Regions from separate parts of the Arthrobacter sp. NPDC055138 genome, predicted to be linked through region 3. Evidence: riboswitches for the same ligand, from Rfam matches in the RefSeq annotation. Region 3 holds a riboswitch; each other region holds the start of a gene.

The links. A riboswitch is a leader RNA that binds a small molecule or an ion and turns the genes downstream of it on or off. The one in region 3 is predicted to bind S-adenosylmethionine.
Region 1: another riboswitch for S-adenosylmethionine. It lies ahead of ACWF5H_RS15685 (bifunctional o-acetylhomoserine/o-acetylserine sulfhydrylase); the one in region 3 lies ahead of ACWF5H_RS10810 (LLM class flavin-dependent oxidoreductase).
Region 2: another riboswitch for S-adenosylmethionine. It lies ahead of ACWF5H_RS03435 (flavin reductase family protein); the one in region 3 lies ahead of ACWF5H_RS10810 (LLM class flavin-dependent oxidoreductase).

The regions. Positions count from the first base shown of each region.
Region 1 covers NZ_JBSGTH010000006.1:155,880-161,078, reverse strand. The annotation lists gene ACWF5H_RS15705 (amino acid ABC transporter ATP-binding protein) at 1-695, shown strand, start outside; gene ACWF5H_RS15700 (PDR/VanB family oxidoreductase) at 717-1,670, shown strand; gene ACWF5H_RS15695 (CPBP family intramembrane glutamic endopeptidase) at 1,791-2,570, shown strand; gene ACWF5H_RS15690 (VOC family protein) at 2,730-3,377, opposite strand; SAM riboswitch class IV at 3,571-3,685, shown strand; gene ACWF5H_RS15685 (bifunctional o-acetylhomoserine/o-acetylserine sulfhydrylase) at 3,753-5,078, shown strand; gene metX (homoserine O-acetyltransferase MetX) at 5,159-5,199, shown strand, end outside.
Region 2 covers NZ_JBSGTH010000001.1:712,331-717,529, reverse strand. The annotation lists gene ACWF5H_RS03460 (hypothetical protein) at 21-452, opposite strand; gene ACWF5H_RS03455 (hypothetical protein) at 730-942, shown strand; gene ACWF5H_RS03450 (NADPH-dependent F420 reductase) at 1,062-1,634, shown strand; gene ACWF5H_RS03445 (hypothetical protein) at 1,653-1,856, opposite strand; gene ACWF5H_RS03440 (prephenate dehydratase) at 1,953-2,822, shown strand; SAM riboswitch class IV at 2,931-3,045, shown strand; gene ACWF5H_RS03435 (flavin reductase family protein) at 3,088-3,594, shown strand; gene ACWF5H_RS03430 (aldo/keto reductase) at 3,591-4,577, opposite strand; gene ACWF5H_RS03425 (DHA2 family efflux MFS transporter permease subunit) at 4,748-5,199, shown strand, end outside.
Region 3 covers NZ_JBSGTH010000004.1:25,084-30,282, reverse strand. The annotation lists gene ACWF5H_RS10815 (methionine ABC transporter ATP-binding protein) at 1-325, opposite strand, end outside; SAM riboswitch class I at 439-531, opposite strand; gene ACWF5H_RS10810 (LLM class flavin-dependent oxidoreductase) at 609-2,012, opposite strand; SAM riboswitch class I at 2,100-2,191, opposite strand; gene ACWF5H_RS10805 (APC family permease) at 2,282-3,751, opposite strand; gene ACWF5H_RS10800 (acyl-CoA dehydrogenase family protein) at 3,766-5,040, opposite strand; gene ACWF5H_RS10795 (acyl-CoA dehydrogenase family protein) at 5,106-5,199, opposite strand, start outside.

The DNA of each region.
Region 1 (5,199 bases), on a different contig from region 3:
AGGGCGAGGTGGTCTGCTTGATCGGCCCGTCCGGATCCGGAAAGAGCACCTTCTTGCGCTGCATTAACCATCTCGAGGCCATTGACGGCGGAAGGATGTGGGTCAACGGCAAGATCGTCGGCTACGAGCTCAAGGGCAACAGGCTCTACGAGCAATCGCACAACGAGATCTGCCACAGCCGCTCGGACGTCGGCATGGTCTTCCAGCAGTTCAATCTGTTCCCGCACATGACCGTGCTGCAGAACCTGATCGAAGCACCGCGGCTGGTCCGGAAGGAGCGGAAAGCAACAGCCGTCGCGCGGGCCATGTCGCTGCTGGAAAAGGTCGGTCTGAGCGAGAAGGCGGATGCCTATCCCCGCCAGCTTTCGGGCGGCCAACAGCAGCGGGTGGCGATTGCCCGCGCCCTGTGCATGGAACCAAAACTCATGCTGTTTGATGAGCCGACGTCCGCGCTGGATCCCGAACTGGTCGGCGAGGTTCTGAAAGTCATGAAGGACTTGGCCACCTCCGGCATGACGATGGTGGTGGTCACGCATGAAATGAACTTCGCCCGCGACGTCGCCGACCGGGTGGTCTTCATGGACGACGGCTACGTGGTCGAAGAGGGCCCGGCTCGGGACATCATTACCAACCCTCAAAACGAACGCACCAAGGCCTTCCTGGCTTCGGTTCTCGCTGAACCGGCCGCCGCCTGATTACCGGGGATGAATGCAATCATGAACGAAGACTTTTTCGACGTCGAAGTCCGGTCGATCAGCCGCGAATCCAACTGCGTTCTCTCCCTGCAGTTGGAGCATCCGCTCGGCGAAGAGCTGCCGGAGTGGGACGCCGGATCGCACATCGACGTGCTCCTGCCTAACGGATTGCTGCGCCAGTACTCGCTCTGTTCCGAGCGGACGGACCGGTCCGTCTGGCGGCTGGGCATCCTGCGCGAGCCGGAGGGGCGCGGCGGCTCCGCCTACGTGCATGACCTGTTGAGGCCCGGAACCAAGATCCAGGTCCGGGGACCGCGCAATAACTTCGTGCTGGCCCCTGCGGACAGCTACGTCTTCATTGCCGGCGGGATCGGCATCACCCCTGTGCTGCCGATGATCCGGGAGGCCGCTGCACTCGGTGTGCCGTGGCGTTTGGTCTATCTGGGACGCAGCCGCTCCTCGATGGCGTTCCTCGAAGAAATCCAGGCACTCGAAGGGGACGTCCATATCCACGCCGACGACGAAAGCGGGTTCTACCCGCTGGCCGAACTGTTGGCAGAGCAGGTCTCCGGGACTCACGTCTATGCCTGCGGTCCCGGGCCGCTGCTCAATGTCATTCAGTCGATTGCCGACGGTTGGGAGGATCCCGGACGTTTCCACTGTGAGCGCTTCGCCGCCGCCGAAGCCCCGGAAGCTCCTGAAGGCGGCGAGTCGGCCTTCGTGGTCGAGCTCGCCGACGGGACGGAGGTCCCGGTGGGTTCTGACGAGTCAATCCTGCAGGCCCTCGAAGCGGCCGGGCTCAGTCCGCTGAATTCCTGCCGCGAGGGAATCTGCGGCACCTGTGAAACGCCCGTGCTGGGCGGCGAAATTGACCACCGCGACACGCTGCTTTCCGAAGCCGAACGGGAGGCGGGAGACACCATGATGATCTGCGTCTCCCGCTGCAAGGGCAAGCGCCTGCTGTTGGACTTGTAGCCCAAGGAGTGTCGCGTGCGCCGGCGCCGCAGGCGAAACCGTTGCGACGTGCGGGGGAGCGCGGGACATGGATTGATTCCGGTCGCCGCCAGCCCCGGTTCACTTGGCAAGATAGTGGCTATGGACAAGCAGAAGGCCATCACCGCGAGCGCACCGCGCACGCTGAGTTACTACCGGGCGGAAGTGCTCATTGTGCTCGGGGTTTCGCTGGGGCAGTCGGCGGTCTACGCCGTGGTGAACCTGCTGGAGAAAATGACCCGCGCGCCGCTGGCCTCGCAAACCACCACGCTGAATCCGGTACTGAACTCGCGGGAAATCTTCGATTTCGTGTACCAGATGCTCGGCATCTGCTTTGCACTGGTGCCGGTGGCACTGGTGCTGCTCCTGATGACCTCGCCCGGCCAATCGGCCTTCCGGTCGATCGGCTTCACCTTCTCCCGGCCCCGGGTGGACTTCGGCCTGGGCTTCCTGCTGGCCCTGGTGATGGGTGCCGGCACGTTGGCGGTCTACGCCGCCGGCCGGGCGCTGGGAATCACCACCGCAATTGTGCCCGCGGCCCTGGACGAATACTGGTGGACCGTGCCGGTACTGGTGCTTTCAGCCCTGCGCCACGCCATTCTCGAAGAAGTGGTCATGGTGGGCTACCTTTTCGATCGATTCGCCAAGTTCGGCTGGGGGATCTGGACCTCGATCTTCGTCAGCGCCGCCCTGCGCGGGACCTACCACTTGTACCAGGGGATCGGCCCGGGTATCGGGAACTTCCTGATGGGCCTGGTGTTCGGCTACGTCTATACGAAGGTCAAGCGGGTAATGCCCCTGGTGGTCGCGCACGCACTTTTGGATATCGCCGGTTTCGTCGGCTACGCGCTGGTGGGTCCAGCCATCGGCATCGGTACCTAAGCCGGCGTACCTAACGGCCAGCCGAGAGGATGCTTGCCGGGGACAGGCAAAAGGCTCCCGTTCCGGCCTCTTGCGCCACCGTGGGTGGGAGCAAGAGGCCGGAACGGGAGCCCTGCGTAAAAAAGCGAGCCGTGCACCGGGCCGGACGAGACCGGAAACTTAGAGTTCGACGATGCCGTTCGCGGTTTCGAAGCGGACCGACATGATGCCCGGCGTGCCGTTCGGCGCGGTCCACGCAACCTTGACGTCGTCGAGCAGGTCATCCACCGGGGTGCCCAGCCAGTCCGCCACGCGATCCGAGGAACCGGCAATGGTCAGGCCGATCAGCTTGACGGATGCCGGGCGGGCGTTGGACGGGTGAAGCGCCTCGGTGCCGTCATCCCAGCGCAGCATGTAGGGAACCTGCGGGTCGGCGATCAGGCCCTTGATGCCGATCTGCTGCCAGGTCAATTCCTGGCCGTCCGGGAACTTGCGGTTTCCGGGAACCGCATGGCGGCCCAACCGCTCTTCGAACGGGGTTAGATCGTCCACTTCCACGCACCAGCCCATCCAGCCGCCGCCGGCTTCGGAGCGGGCACGCACGGCCTGCCCGAAGGGGGCTTTGTCGGACGCGGGGTGGGCCAGGACCTCCACCACTTCCAGGTAATGGTGGTCGGTCAGCGGGAAGATCATATTGCGGGTGCCGAAGCGGGGGTGCACCCCGCCCTTGACTGCGTCAATACCCAGAGCTTTGGAGATCCGCTCTGAGGTGGCAGCCAGACCGTCGGGCTCAACAGCATAAGAAACGTGGTCGAAGCGCATAGCCATATCTTGGCACTTTGTGAACCCTCTCTCGACTTAGGGTGACCTAAGTCACCAGTATCCGGCCGGATGTGGCTCGAAGATCCATGTCTGGCAGGTGCTCACACCACCAGATTGGGGCGGAATAAGCGCCGCTGCGGGCGGTCATAAGGTGTCACATTGTTGCGGCCGGGCGGGCTCTCCGCTGAGACTGGACGCAGGTCATGAGTGCCAGCGTGAAACCCCGGTTTGCTGGCCGGCAACCCTCCAACCGCGGTGGGGTGCCCCGGGTGAAGACCAGGCAGCCGCCATCAGGCGGTGCGCAAGCGCGGGTCACACCCGGGATAGACATGCCGGCACGGCCGGATCCCGGATGACCCCTTCCCATGAAGGAGTTGCACCATGTCCAATGCAGACTGGTCCTTTGAAACCCGTCAGATCCACGCCGGCCAGGAGCCGGATGCCGCCACCGGCGCCCGTGCACTGCCGATCTATCAGACCACCTCGTTCGTGTTCCCCAGCGCCCAGAGCGCCGCGGACCGCTTTGCCCTGTCCGAGTTGGCGCCCATTTACACGCGGATCGGCAACCCGACCAGCGAGGCCGTTGAGGCCCGGGTCGCCAGTCTGGAAGGCGGTGTCGGTGCGCTGCTGTTGGCCTCGGGCCAGGCCGCATCCACGTTCTCCATCCTGAACTTGGCCGAGGCCGGCGACCATATTGTGGCCAGCCCCAGCCTGTACGGGGGCACGTACAACCTGCTGCGCACCACGCTGCCCAAGTTCGGCATCGAGGTGACGTTCGTCGAGGATCCGGACAACCTGCAGCAGTGGCGCGACGCAGTGCAGCCGAACACCAAGGCGTTCTTCGGCGAGGTGGTCTCCAACCCGCGCCAAGATGTACTGGACCTGGAAGCGGTCAGCAGCATCGCCCATGAGAATGGCGTGCCGCTGATCGTGGACAACACGCTGGCCACCCCGTACTTGATCCGCCCGATCGAGTGGGGCGCAGACATCGTGCTGCACTCGGCCACCAAGTACTTGGGCGGCCACGGGACGGCCATCGGCGGCGTGATCGTGGACGCCGGCACCTTCGACTTCGCTGCCGATCCGGAAAAGTTCCCGGGCTTCAACACCCCGGACGAGACCTACAACGGGCTGGTCTTTGCCCGTGACCTGGGCGTCGGAAGTGCGCTTGGCGCCAATCTCGCCTACATCCTCAAGGCCCGCGTCCAGCTGCTGCGCGACCTGGGGTCCGCGGTCTCCCCGTTCAACGCCTTCCTGATCGCCCAGGGGCTGGAGACGCTGAGCCTGCGGGTGGAGCGCCACGTGGCCAATGCACAGAAGGTCGCGGAATTCCTCGAGGCGCACGACGACGTTGCTTCCGTCGCGTACCTCGGCCTGCCGTCGAGCCCCTGGTACGACCGCGGCCGCAAATACGGTCCGAAGGGCACGGGCGCCATCGTGTCGTTCGAGATCAAGGGCGGGATCGAGGCCGGCAAGCGTTTTGTGGACGGCCTTGAACTGCATTCGCATGTGGCCAACCTCGGCGACGTGCGCTCGCTGGTGATCCACCCGGCGTCGACCACCCACGCCCAGCTTTCGGCCGAGGAACGGCTGACCGCCGGCGTGACCGACGGACTGGTCCGGCTCTCCGTGGGCATCGAGAACGTCAACGACATCATCGCCGACTTGGAGGCCGGTTTCCGCGCCGCCAAGGGCTCGGACGACTAGGCAAGCAGGTAGAACGCAGCGTGACGATCGTGCAACCGCAGGAACTGGTGGATCAGGCGACGGATGGCGTCCTGCGCAGGATGCCAGTAGGTGCGCTGGAGCTGGAGGCCGGCGGCTATCT
Region 2 (5,199 bases), on a different contig from region 3:
ATAATCCACGACGACTGCCGCTAGCGGCCGGGCTGCGCGGGCCCTCGCATCGGCATCGGCGGGATTCCCGTGCTTGGGGTTCCCTGTCCGGGTGCCTGAGCGCGCTCGTGGCCCTGGACCGGAGCCGCCGGCAGCGGCGCAGGGTATGGAGCCGCCGCGATCCCTGGCTGCAGCGTCCGGAACCAGCCGTCGTACCGCTGGTCGGCACGCTTCACGGCGCGCGAAATGCCTACCGTCAGCAGCACGAAGCCGGCGATCGAAACCACCGCGAACAGCACCGCGAAGCCGGTGTAGACCTCCGCGTTAGAGCTGTAGAACACGCTGGTGGCGTCCAGGAAGGACTCGCGGACCGCCGAGGCGGACATCCAGCCGCTCATCGCACCTCCTGCAACGAAGAGGGCAATGCCCCAAACGGTCAGGCCGGCAGCTGAGGGGATGTAGCGGTAGTTCATGCTTCCCACTATCGGCAGCCCACCCGCGTAACGTCGGCCTCCACGACGTATTCTTGGCCACACTCCCCGGCCGCCGAACCCCGCCAAATCCGCGCCAGAACCTCTGAATCCCGAGAGGTGTTCCACGCCACGCCGCTTGATAATTCATCTGATGTCCATTGGAATGGCAGAATGTAAACTTCCATGCACCGTTCCGCATGGCACCACGTTCCGGCCGGAAGCTACCCATCCCGCGCTTTCTCCTCTGCGGCGGCCTCCGGTCACGAAAGGCAGAACCATGGCCACGACTTTGGCTACCAAGTCTTTGACGGCACAGACGGCCTCCGAGGCCCACGACCTCCTCAATGCTGCGGTGGAAGAACTGCAATCAATCGCGGCCATCGACGGCGATTGCGGCATTCTGGTCACCCGCACCGGGCCCGGGCAATTCACTGTGGAACTGAGCGACGACGTGCCCTACGGCATCACGCAGGAATCCGACCTCGACTAGGATCCGCCTCTCCGGCTGGGCCCACCAGCACGGGCCGTCGCGGCATTGACTCCCGGTTTCAGGCTGCTAGCGTTTCGCTCGTACGTTCAGGCAATCCGGCAGATCTGAGGAGCGTTCCCGTGGCAAACGTCAGCATCATCGGTACCGGCAACATGGGCCAGGCCATCTCCAGCGTGGTCAGCAAGGGCGGAAACGTCGTCGAGTCGTTCGACCATGACGACGCCCGGCCCGTAACCGGCGACATTGTTATCCTCGCGGTGCCCTACCCCGCCCTGTCCGACATCGTCCGCAGCCGCGGCGACCAGTTGGCGGGAAAGGTGGTCGTCGACATCACCAACCCGCTGAACTTTGAAACCTTCGACTCGCTCACCGTGCCGTCCGACAGTTCGGCCGCAGCCGAACTCAGCGCCTCGCTGCCGGATTCGCGCGTGGTCAAGGCCTTCAACACCACCTTCGCCGCCACGCTGTCCTCCGGCACCGTCGGCGGCCTGCCCACCACCGTGCTTATGGCCGGGGATGATGCCGCGGCCAAGTCCCAGCTGGCCGAGGTGGTCACCGCCGCCGGGCTGAACGCCATCGATGCCGGCGCACTGTCCCGGGCCCGGGAACTCGAGGCCCTGGGATTCCTGCAGATCTCCCTGGCCGCCGCCGAGAAGCTCCCGTGGACCGGAGGCTTCGGCGTCGTCGCCTGACCGCCTAATAGCCCGGCGCTAGCGCCGTCCCGACCGCCTGGCAGCAATAGCCATTCCGGCCAGCACGCCGGCGGCGATCAGCAGCAGCACGGACACCACGATTAGCGGGGGCATGATGTCCAGCCCCATGATGGACGGCATCACCGTCAGGCTGACCGCGAAGAGAGCGACGACGGCAGCAGCGAGCCCGAGGGCAACGGCACGGGGATTGGATCCTTCCACGCCCTCCACTCTATCGGCGCTTCGCTCCGGCTTTGTGACGCCGGCCGGCGCCCGTCGAATAAGGCCACGGGCCCTCCCGGTGGGATAATTTCGCCCATGGCTCCAGCAATCGCATACCAAGGTGAACCCGGCTCGAACTCGCACATGGCGTGCCTTGAGGTCCGGCCCGGCTGGGACGCGGTGCCATGCGCCAGCTTTGAAGACGCCTTCGCCGCCGTCACCAGCGGCGAGGCCGAACTGGCCATGATCCCCATTGACAACTCGATCGCCGGCCGCGTGGCGGACATCCATGCCCTGCTGCCCCGGACCACGCTGCAGATCGTGGAGGAATTCTTCCTGCCCATCCGCTTCAGCCTGCTCGGCATTCCCGGGGCCACGGTGGAACAGGCCCGTGAAGTGCACAGCCACATCCATGCCCTGGGACAGTGCCGCAAGCTGATCCGCCGTTTGGGGCTAACGCCGGTCATTGCCGGCGATACCGCCGGGTCGGCCCGTGAAGTTGCCGAGTGGAACGATCCCACCAAGGTCTCGCTCGCGCCGCCGATGGCCGCGGAGCTGTACGGCCTGCAAGTCTTCGCCGAGAAAGTGGAAGACGATCCAACGAACACCACCCGGTTTGTGGTGCTGGCCGACCGGCGGCCCGTCCCCCGCCGCGAGGAGCTGCCCGGTCCCGCGGTGACCAGCTTTGTTTTCCGGGTGCGCAACGTTCCCTCGGCGCTGTACAAGGCCCTCGGCGGGTTCGCGACCAACGGCATCAACATGACCCGGCTGGAGAGCTACATGGTGGGCGGCGAATTCGCGGCCACCATGTTCATGGTGGACGTCGAAGGCCATCCGGAGGACCAGCCAATGGTCCATGCCTTCGAGGAACTCGAATTCTTCACCACCGAAATCCGGATTCTGGGCGTCTATCCCGCCCACCCGTTCCGGTTGAACCGCGGCGCGGAACAGCCGGCAGGCACCTAGGCAAGGGAAGCGCGTGCCACCGAGTGGCACGCGCGGCGCCGGACAGAGTTCTTAACGAACTGTTACCCGCGTTTGACCGAGGCCACGTCCCGCTTTACCTTGGAAATGAATCACGAGCGCCAACTTCACAGCCCTGGCTGGTTGGCCGGCAACCCTCTACCGTAGCGGGGTGCTCCAGGTGATGATTCGGCCCGCCGGGTTTGTCGGCAGGCAAGTACGCGTATCCTCCGGCAGCAGCGGATGCGCCTGAGCTTCAAGGATGGCCATGTCCCTGCACAACGACTTGACCCCGAACACCCTCCGCTCCGCCTTCGGGCGCTTTCCCTCCGGAATCGCAGCGCTCTGCGCCGTCATCGACGGTCAGCCGCAAGGCATCGTCGCTTCCTCCTTCACCGTGGGCGTTTCACTGGAGCCGCCGCTGGTGATGTTCGCCGTCCAGAACACCTCGCGGACCTGGCCGCTGCTCCGCCAGGCCGGCCGGATCGGCGTGTCGGTGCTGAGCACGGAGCACGACGGCGTCTGCCGCCAGATTGCTTCCAAGAGCGGCGACCGCTTCGCCGGGCTGAGCCTGCACCGCACCGACCGGGACGCGCTTTTCCTCAACGAGGCAGCGCTGTGGCTGGATTGCTCGGTGCATCAGGAGTTCCCGGCCGGTGACCACCAGGTGGTGCTGCTGGAGGTACACGCGCTGAGCACGCACGACGGCGCGCACGAACCGCTGGTCTTCCACGACTCCTCGTTCCGCCGGCTGGTACAGCCCGCGTTCGTCTAGGGCAGCGGGCGTCCCCGCGCCGCCACCCACAGCGCGTACCATTCCTGCCGGGTCATTGCCGCGCCGATCTCCTCGGCCTGGCCGCAGGCCCTGATCCGCTCCGGGTTGCTGGTACCGACGACCGGCCGGATCCGGGCAGGATGGCGCAGCAGCCAGCCCAGCACCACGGCTTCCTGCGTGCAGCCCTTGTCCCGGGCCAGCTCGGAGACCAAGGCTGCCGTCGCGCGATCCGCTGCCGCACCACCGCCGCCGGGGCCGTCAACTGTGCCGGCGGCCCGTTCCGCCGGCCGGCCGCTGTAGCGGCCCCGCGCCAGCGAGCCCCAGGCCTGCAACTCCACCGCGTGGGCAGCACAGTACTCCAGGGTGCCGTGCGGGAAGCCGACGGCGGCGCCTTCCGGGTGGTTGACCAGCACGCCGGATTCAAGCCAGTCCCGCCGGTACAGGCTCATTTCCAACTGGTTGACGGCGAGCGGCTCGTCGAGCGCGGCCTGCAGCCACCTCATCTGCTCGCCGGACATGTTCGAGACGCCTAGGCGGCGGACCTTCCCGGCCAGCCGGAGGCGGCTGAACGCCTCGGCAATCTCCTCGGCCGGGGCCAGCGGATCCGGCCGGTGGATCAGCAGCGTGTCCAGGTGGTCGGTGTGCAGGCGGCGCAGGCTTTCCTCGGTACCGGCCACGATGGCCGCGCGGGATGAGTCGTACTGGCCCACCAGTCCGGGAACCGGCAGTCGGATGCCGCATTTGCTCTGCAGCTGGATGGTTTCCCGGAGTTCCGGTCGCTCGGCCAGCACCCGGCCGAACGCAGCCTCCGCCTTGCCGTGGGCGTAAATGTCCGCGTGGTCGAAGATCCTGATGCCGATGTCCAGTGCCGCCTCCACGGCCGTGTGGGCGGCGGCGACGTCGGCGGCCTCCAGCGGGCCGCTCCCCCAGCCACCGCCCAAACCCATGCTGCCGAAGATCAGGCGGGATCCGGCGTCGTCCATTGATATGTCCCTTCGCTGGGCAGGCTTCCAGCGTACGACAGCGGCTCGCCGAAATCGGGGGTTGTGCCGCCTCGCGGACGGCAGTACGGTAACTCTCGCGGGGCCGGATAGCGTCCCCAGGCAACCAGTATTAGGCCGCCTGCGCCACCCGCGCCGCCAGGAAGTTAACCATGGCAGTTCCTCCCAGCCCGGACCGGGGCCCTCACCAGCCGTCCGGTCCCTCAACAGCCCGGGAGTCCGCGCGCGCGGACCAGGACCGGGCCCAACTCCCGGACGGCGCTGCCGCTGCACAGCCCCGGATTACGGTGGTGTTCCTGGGGCTGATGCTCACCGTGCTGCTGGCAGCGCTGGACCAGACCATCGTGGCGACGGCGCTGCCCACCATCGTCGGGGACCTGAACGGGCTGGAGCACATCTCCTGGGTGATCACCGCCTACATTCTGGCCGCCACCATCGGGCTGCCGATCTACGGCAAGCTCGGCGACCTGTTCGGACGCAAGAGCATCTTCATCTTTGCGATCGCGGTGTTCCTGGGCGGCTCGATGCTCTCCGGCATGGCGCAGAGCATGCCGCAGCTGATCGCCTTCCGCGCCATCCAGGGGGTGGGCGGCGGCGGGTTGAT
Region 3 (5,199 bases):
TGCGCAGCGGGAGCGCAACGTTCTCGGCCACCGTCATCCGGCGCAGCAGCGCCGAATGCTGAAAAATGGTGCCGATCGCGCGGCGTTCGCTGCGCAGTGCCTGGCCGGACAGCGCGGACAGGTTGCGGCCGTCCACCAGCACCTGGCCGGAGGTCGGTTTCTCCAACAGGGAAATGCAGTGGGACAGGGTCGTCTTGCCGGCCCCGGACGAGCCAACGACGGCGGTAATCGCCCCCTGCTCGATGCTCAGGTCGATGCCCTTGAGCACATCGACCGTCCCCTGGCCTGTGCTGTAACTCTTGTGCAGATCACGGATCTCAATCATCGCGAACCGCCTGCGGCGTGCCGTGTCATGTTGCTCCTGAAGTTCAGGGAGCCCCGGGCACAGCCATCACAGCCGCGCAGGCATGGCGCAGCCAGTTCCGGTCCTGTCCGGGTTCTCCATCGGTCCTGGCATTAGCACCGTGCGGCAAAGAGCCGGGGTTGCTGCGGCGTCATCGAGCCAGATCTCTCAGCCGCTCTGGATGGTTCTTCCGACGTCGGTGCGCTGCCCCCAAAGGGGCCGCGCCCCGACGTCGTTGTCTAAATGGTTCTGCTGTTGCCCAGGCTCAGTCGACCAGGGCATTCTGCAGCCGGAAGCCGGCCGCGCGGTGGTTCTCCGGCAGCTTGTCGCCGCGGCCGAAGAGCTTGTTGCGCAGCGTGCCCGGCGCGTACTCGGTAGGGTACGCTCCGAGCTTCTGCAGCTCCGGCACCACGTATTCCACGACGTCCTCGAACGTGCCCGGGGTGATGGCGTAGGCCAGATTGAAACCGTCCACGTCGGTTTCCTCGACCCACTCCACCAGCTTGGCGGCGACCTCCTGGCCGGAGCCCACGGTGATCGGGCCGAAGCCGCCGACGCCGACCCATTCGGCCAGCTGGCGGATGGTCCAGGGCTTGCCGCTGTCGCCGGAGGCCTTCTGGAAGGTCTCCACCGAGGACTGGATGGCATTGGACTTCACGTTCTCGCCGATCACGTCGTCCGGGCCGTAGGTGGACAGGTCCACGCCCATCCAGCCCGAAATCAGGGCCAGCGCGCCGTTGACGTCCGCGTACGACTTGTAGTCCTCGAACTTGGCCTGGGCGGTGGCGTTGTCCGGTCCGGTCACCACGGTCTGCATGGCGTAGATGCGGACGTCGTAACGGCCGCGGCCGGCAGCCTCGGCCGCGTCGCGGATTTTCTTCACCGACGCGGCAAGCATTTCCTTGGTGGGGCAGGTGACGAACACCGCCTCGGCGTTATCGGCGGCGAACTCGGTGCCGCGCTTGGAGGCCCCCGCCTGGAAGATCACCGGAGTGCGCTGCGGGCTCGGCTCGGTGATGGCGATCCCGGGCACCTTGAAGAACTTGCCCTCGTGCCGGATTTCGTGCACCTTTGCCGGGTCGGTGAAAACGCCGGTCTCCACGTCCTTGACCACTGCGTCGTCTTCCCACGAGCCCTCAAGCAGCTTGTAGATGACTTCGAGGTATTCATCGGCGTGGTTGTAGCGCTCGTCGTGCTCCAGTTGGTCTTCCTGGCCCATGTTGCGCGCGGCCGAGGGCAGGTAGCCGGTCACCACGTTCCAGCCGACGCGGCCGTTGGTGAGGTGATCCAGTGTGGCCAGGCGGCGGGCGAACGGGTACGGGTGCTCGTAGGCAGTGCCGGCGGTGACGCCGAAGCCCAGGTTCTCGGTCACCGCGGCCATGGCCGATACCAGCATGAACGGATCGTTCACCGGGACCTGCGTGCCGGCCCGCAGCGTCGTCTCGTTGGACGATCCGAACACGTCGTAAGTGCCGAGCACGTCGGCAATGAAGAGTCCGTCGAACAGGCCCTTCTCCAGCACCTTGGCCAGATGCGTCCAGTAGCCGATGGTGTTGTAGGTGGCGGACTTGTCCTGCGGGTGGCGCCACAGTCCGGGCGACTGGTGGCCCACGCAGTTCATGTCGAACGCGTTGAAGCGGATGTGCCGCGGGGAATGGTTCAAGGTCATGTCAGGCTCCTTTACTGATGAGAAGAGCCCGCGCCGGTCCCCCGGCGGGCATGCAGTGGCCCTGAGGAACCAACGAGAGATCGAGCTTCTCCATCGGTCCTGGCGGTAGCACCTTCCTCACAAGGAGGGGGTTGCTGCGGCGTCAACAAGCCAGGTCTCTCGGCCGCTCTGGATGGGTACCCCTCCATTGGACACCCGCAGGCGCCGCGGAGGGAAATGGTGCGCGTCACGCGGGGTAAAAATGTTGCGCGTCACGCCCAGGGCAAGAATTACGACGCCGGTGCGGCGCCGGTTACGGCCTGTTGCCGCTTGGATCCCACCACCGCTCCGGCCCCGAAGCAGGCAAGGATCAGCACGACGACGGCGATCGCCAGCGGCACACTGTTGCCGACCAAGGTGGGGAGGTTCTGCAGGATCAGGCCCAAGATGCCCAGCAAGCCGAGCAGCCCAAGAGCCGGTCCAACGGAGCGCTTCCAGCTGCGGGCAGGCGCTCCCCGCCGGCGGAAGAACACCAGCACAGCGACGCTGGTGAGCGTCATCAGCACCACCACGCCCAAGGAGGAGAATCCGGCGAACCAAGTGTAGAACTGCACGATCGGATCCCATCCGGCCACCACCGCGACCAGCAGGAACAGGGCCACCACGGCGGTGGCCGCTCCGGAGGCCCGGTGCGGAGAGCGGTGCTTCGGGTGGGTGCTGGCCAGCTTGGGCGGGAAGACTCCCTTCCTCGAGAGCTGGAAGAAATAGCGTGAGCTGATGTTGTGGAAGGACAGGATGCACGCGAACAAGCTGCTGGCGAGCAGGACCTGGACAATGTGGCTGCCGGCCGTGCCCAGGTAGAGCGCGGTGGTCTCGGACAGCAGGGTGCCGGGTGCATCCGTGGCCTTCTGCACAATCCCGGTGTCGCCCCAGACGCTGATCAGCAGCCAGCTGGAGAGCGCATAGAAGCCGCCCACCACCAGCAGGGCCACATAGGTGGCCCGCGGGATCGTCTTGTCCGGATCCCGGGCCTCATCCCGGAACACGGCGGTGACCTCGAAGCCGATGAAGCTCAGGATGGCGAATAGCAGCGCGATACCGGGCGCCCCAGACAGCACGGTTGACGGTGTGACGAACCCGGTGGAGAGGCCCTCGGCCCCGCCGCCGCCAAAGACGATGGCGGCGTCCAGGATCAGCACGATCAGCACTTCGGCCACTAGCAGCACGGCCAGCACCTTGCCGGACAGCTCGATGTTGCGGTGGCCCAGCCACGCCACGGCAACCAGCGCGGCGGCCGCCCAGACCCACCAGGGCAGGGCGGGGCCGCCGTAGGCGCGGACCACCTCATCGACCGCGGGGGCAAAGAGCCCGTAGACGCCGGCCTCCAGCGCGAGGTAGGAGAGCAAGGCTACGAAGGCCGCGCCCAGTCCGGCGCGGCGGCCGAGGCCCTTCTCCACGTAGCTGAAGAACGCGCCGGCCGACGGCACATGCGGCGTCATGGTGGTGAAACCGACGGCGAACAGCAGCAGGATGGCGGTGGCCAGCAGGTAGATGAACGGGAGACCGGCGCCGTTGCCGCTGGCGATGGCCAGCGGAACCGTTCCGCCGATCACGCCCAGTGGCGAGGCGGCGGCCACCACGATCAGCACGATGCTGGCGACGCCCAGCCGGCCGGAGAGCCGCGGCGCCTTTCCGGCGTCGGGCGAGCCGGCGGTTGCGGCCTGCGGGGCAGCGACGGTTTGGGGGTTGGAAACAGACATGGCTGGCCTTCCTCTTAGACGGCCGCGGAAGGTGCGGCGGGGCTGTGTGGCTGGCGCGCGGCGTCGGCATTGGCCTCGCCGATCGTCCAGATGAACGGGGGTTCGGTGGCGTTGACTTCCCAATCGCCCACAATCCGGGACTTGTAAATGAACGGGTTGTGCGTGGCCACTGTGCGGGCGTTGCGCCAGTGCCGGTCCAGCGCCTTGCCGGTGCTGGTGGAGGAGGCGCCGAGCGTGTTGAACAGTTCGCCGGCTGCCTCCGGCACCAGCGTGCTGAGCACAATCTGGGCCTGGCCGGATTCCAGTTCGACGGCGACGTTGGCCGCCTTCTCGGCATCGGCGTTTTCCTGCCGGGCGGCGAACACCCGGTCCAGGCTGCGCGCCACGCTCAGGGTGGTTGCCCTGGCGGCGTAGGCCTTGGCGCTGATCTCGCCGACCACCTGCAGGATCTGCGCGTCGTGCCGGACCAGCGGCGCGTTGCCGTGGCCAAACACGCGCTTGCGCTCCCGCACGTGGGTGGCGGCGTCAGTGGTGACGGCCTGCGCGATGCCGGCCAGGGCCACCAGCAGGATGTGCTGGTAGAGCGCCGTCTGGTACGGGAAGCGGTCGGCGAACGCTGACACGTTGGCCGGGTGCACCTCGGCGTCGGTAAACACCGTGGTGCCGCTGCCGGTCAGCCGCTGGCCGAAGCCGTCCCAGTCGTCGTAGGTTTCCACACCGGGTGTCTTGGTGGAGATGATCACCGAGACGTCCGAGCCGTCGGGCCGCTTGGCGGTGACGTCGATCCAGTCGGCGAAGATGGTGCCCGTGGTGTAGAACTTGCGCCCGTTCAGCACCAGCTTGCCGCCGGATTCGGAGAGCACGGTGGCGGTTCCGCCTGCGCCCGGTTCGGTCCACGCGTTCCCGGCCAGCTGGCCGGAGGCGAAGCGCTGCAGCCAACCGCTGCGGTCCCCGCCGCGGCCGTGGTGGTACAGGTTCTCCTCCACCAGCGCTATGTGCGAGCGCAGCGCCTGAGGAATGTTGCTGTCCGCGGCGGCCAGCTCGATCAACAGTTCGGTGAACTCTTCCCAGTCCAGCCCGTCGCCGCCGAGTTCGGCGGGAATCCGGGCGGCACCAAAGCCGGCGTCCTTCAGCCAGCCGATCTGCTCAAACGGCAACTCGCGGTCCAGTTCGCGGTCCAACGCTCCTGCGGTAATGCGCTGGAAGATCGGACGGTACTTGGCGACCGCCGCTGCGAAGGCCGGCGTCGAGTGGCCGGACGTTGTTGCGTGGTCAAGGGTTTCGGTCATGGTGGTGCTCCTGGAGGTCTCCGCCGTGCACGGCCGAGGTGGGACGGATGGGAATGCGGGGCGGATCAGGTATAGAGCGAGATCGGCTGGATGTCGCCCAGTAGGAAGTGGGCGCCGACCTCGACCTTCTTGTAGTCCACGGGGTCATGCAGGGTGTGG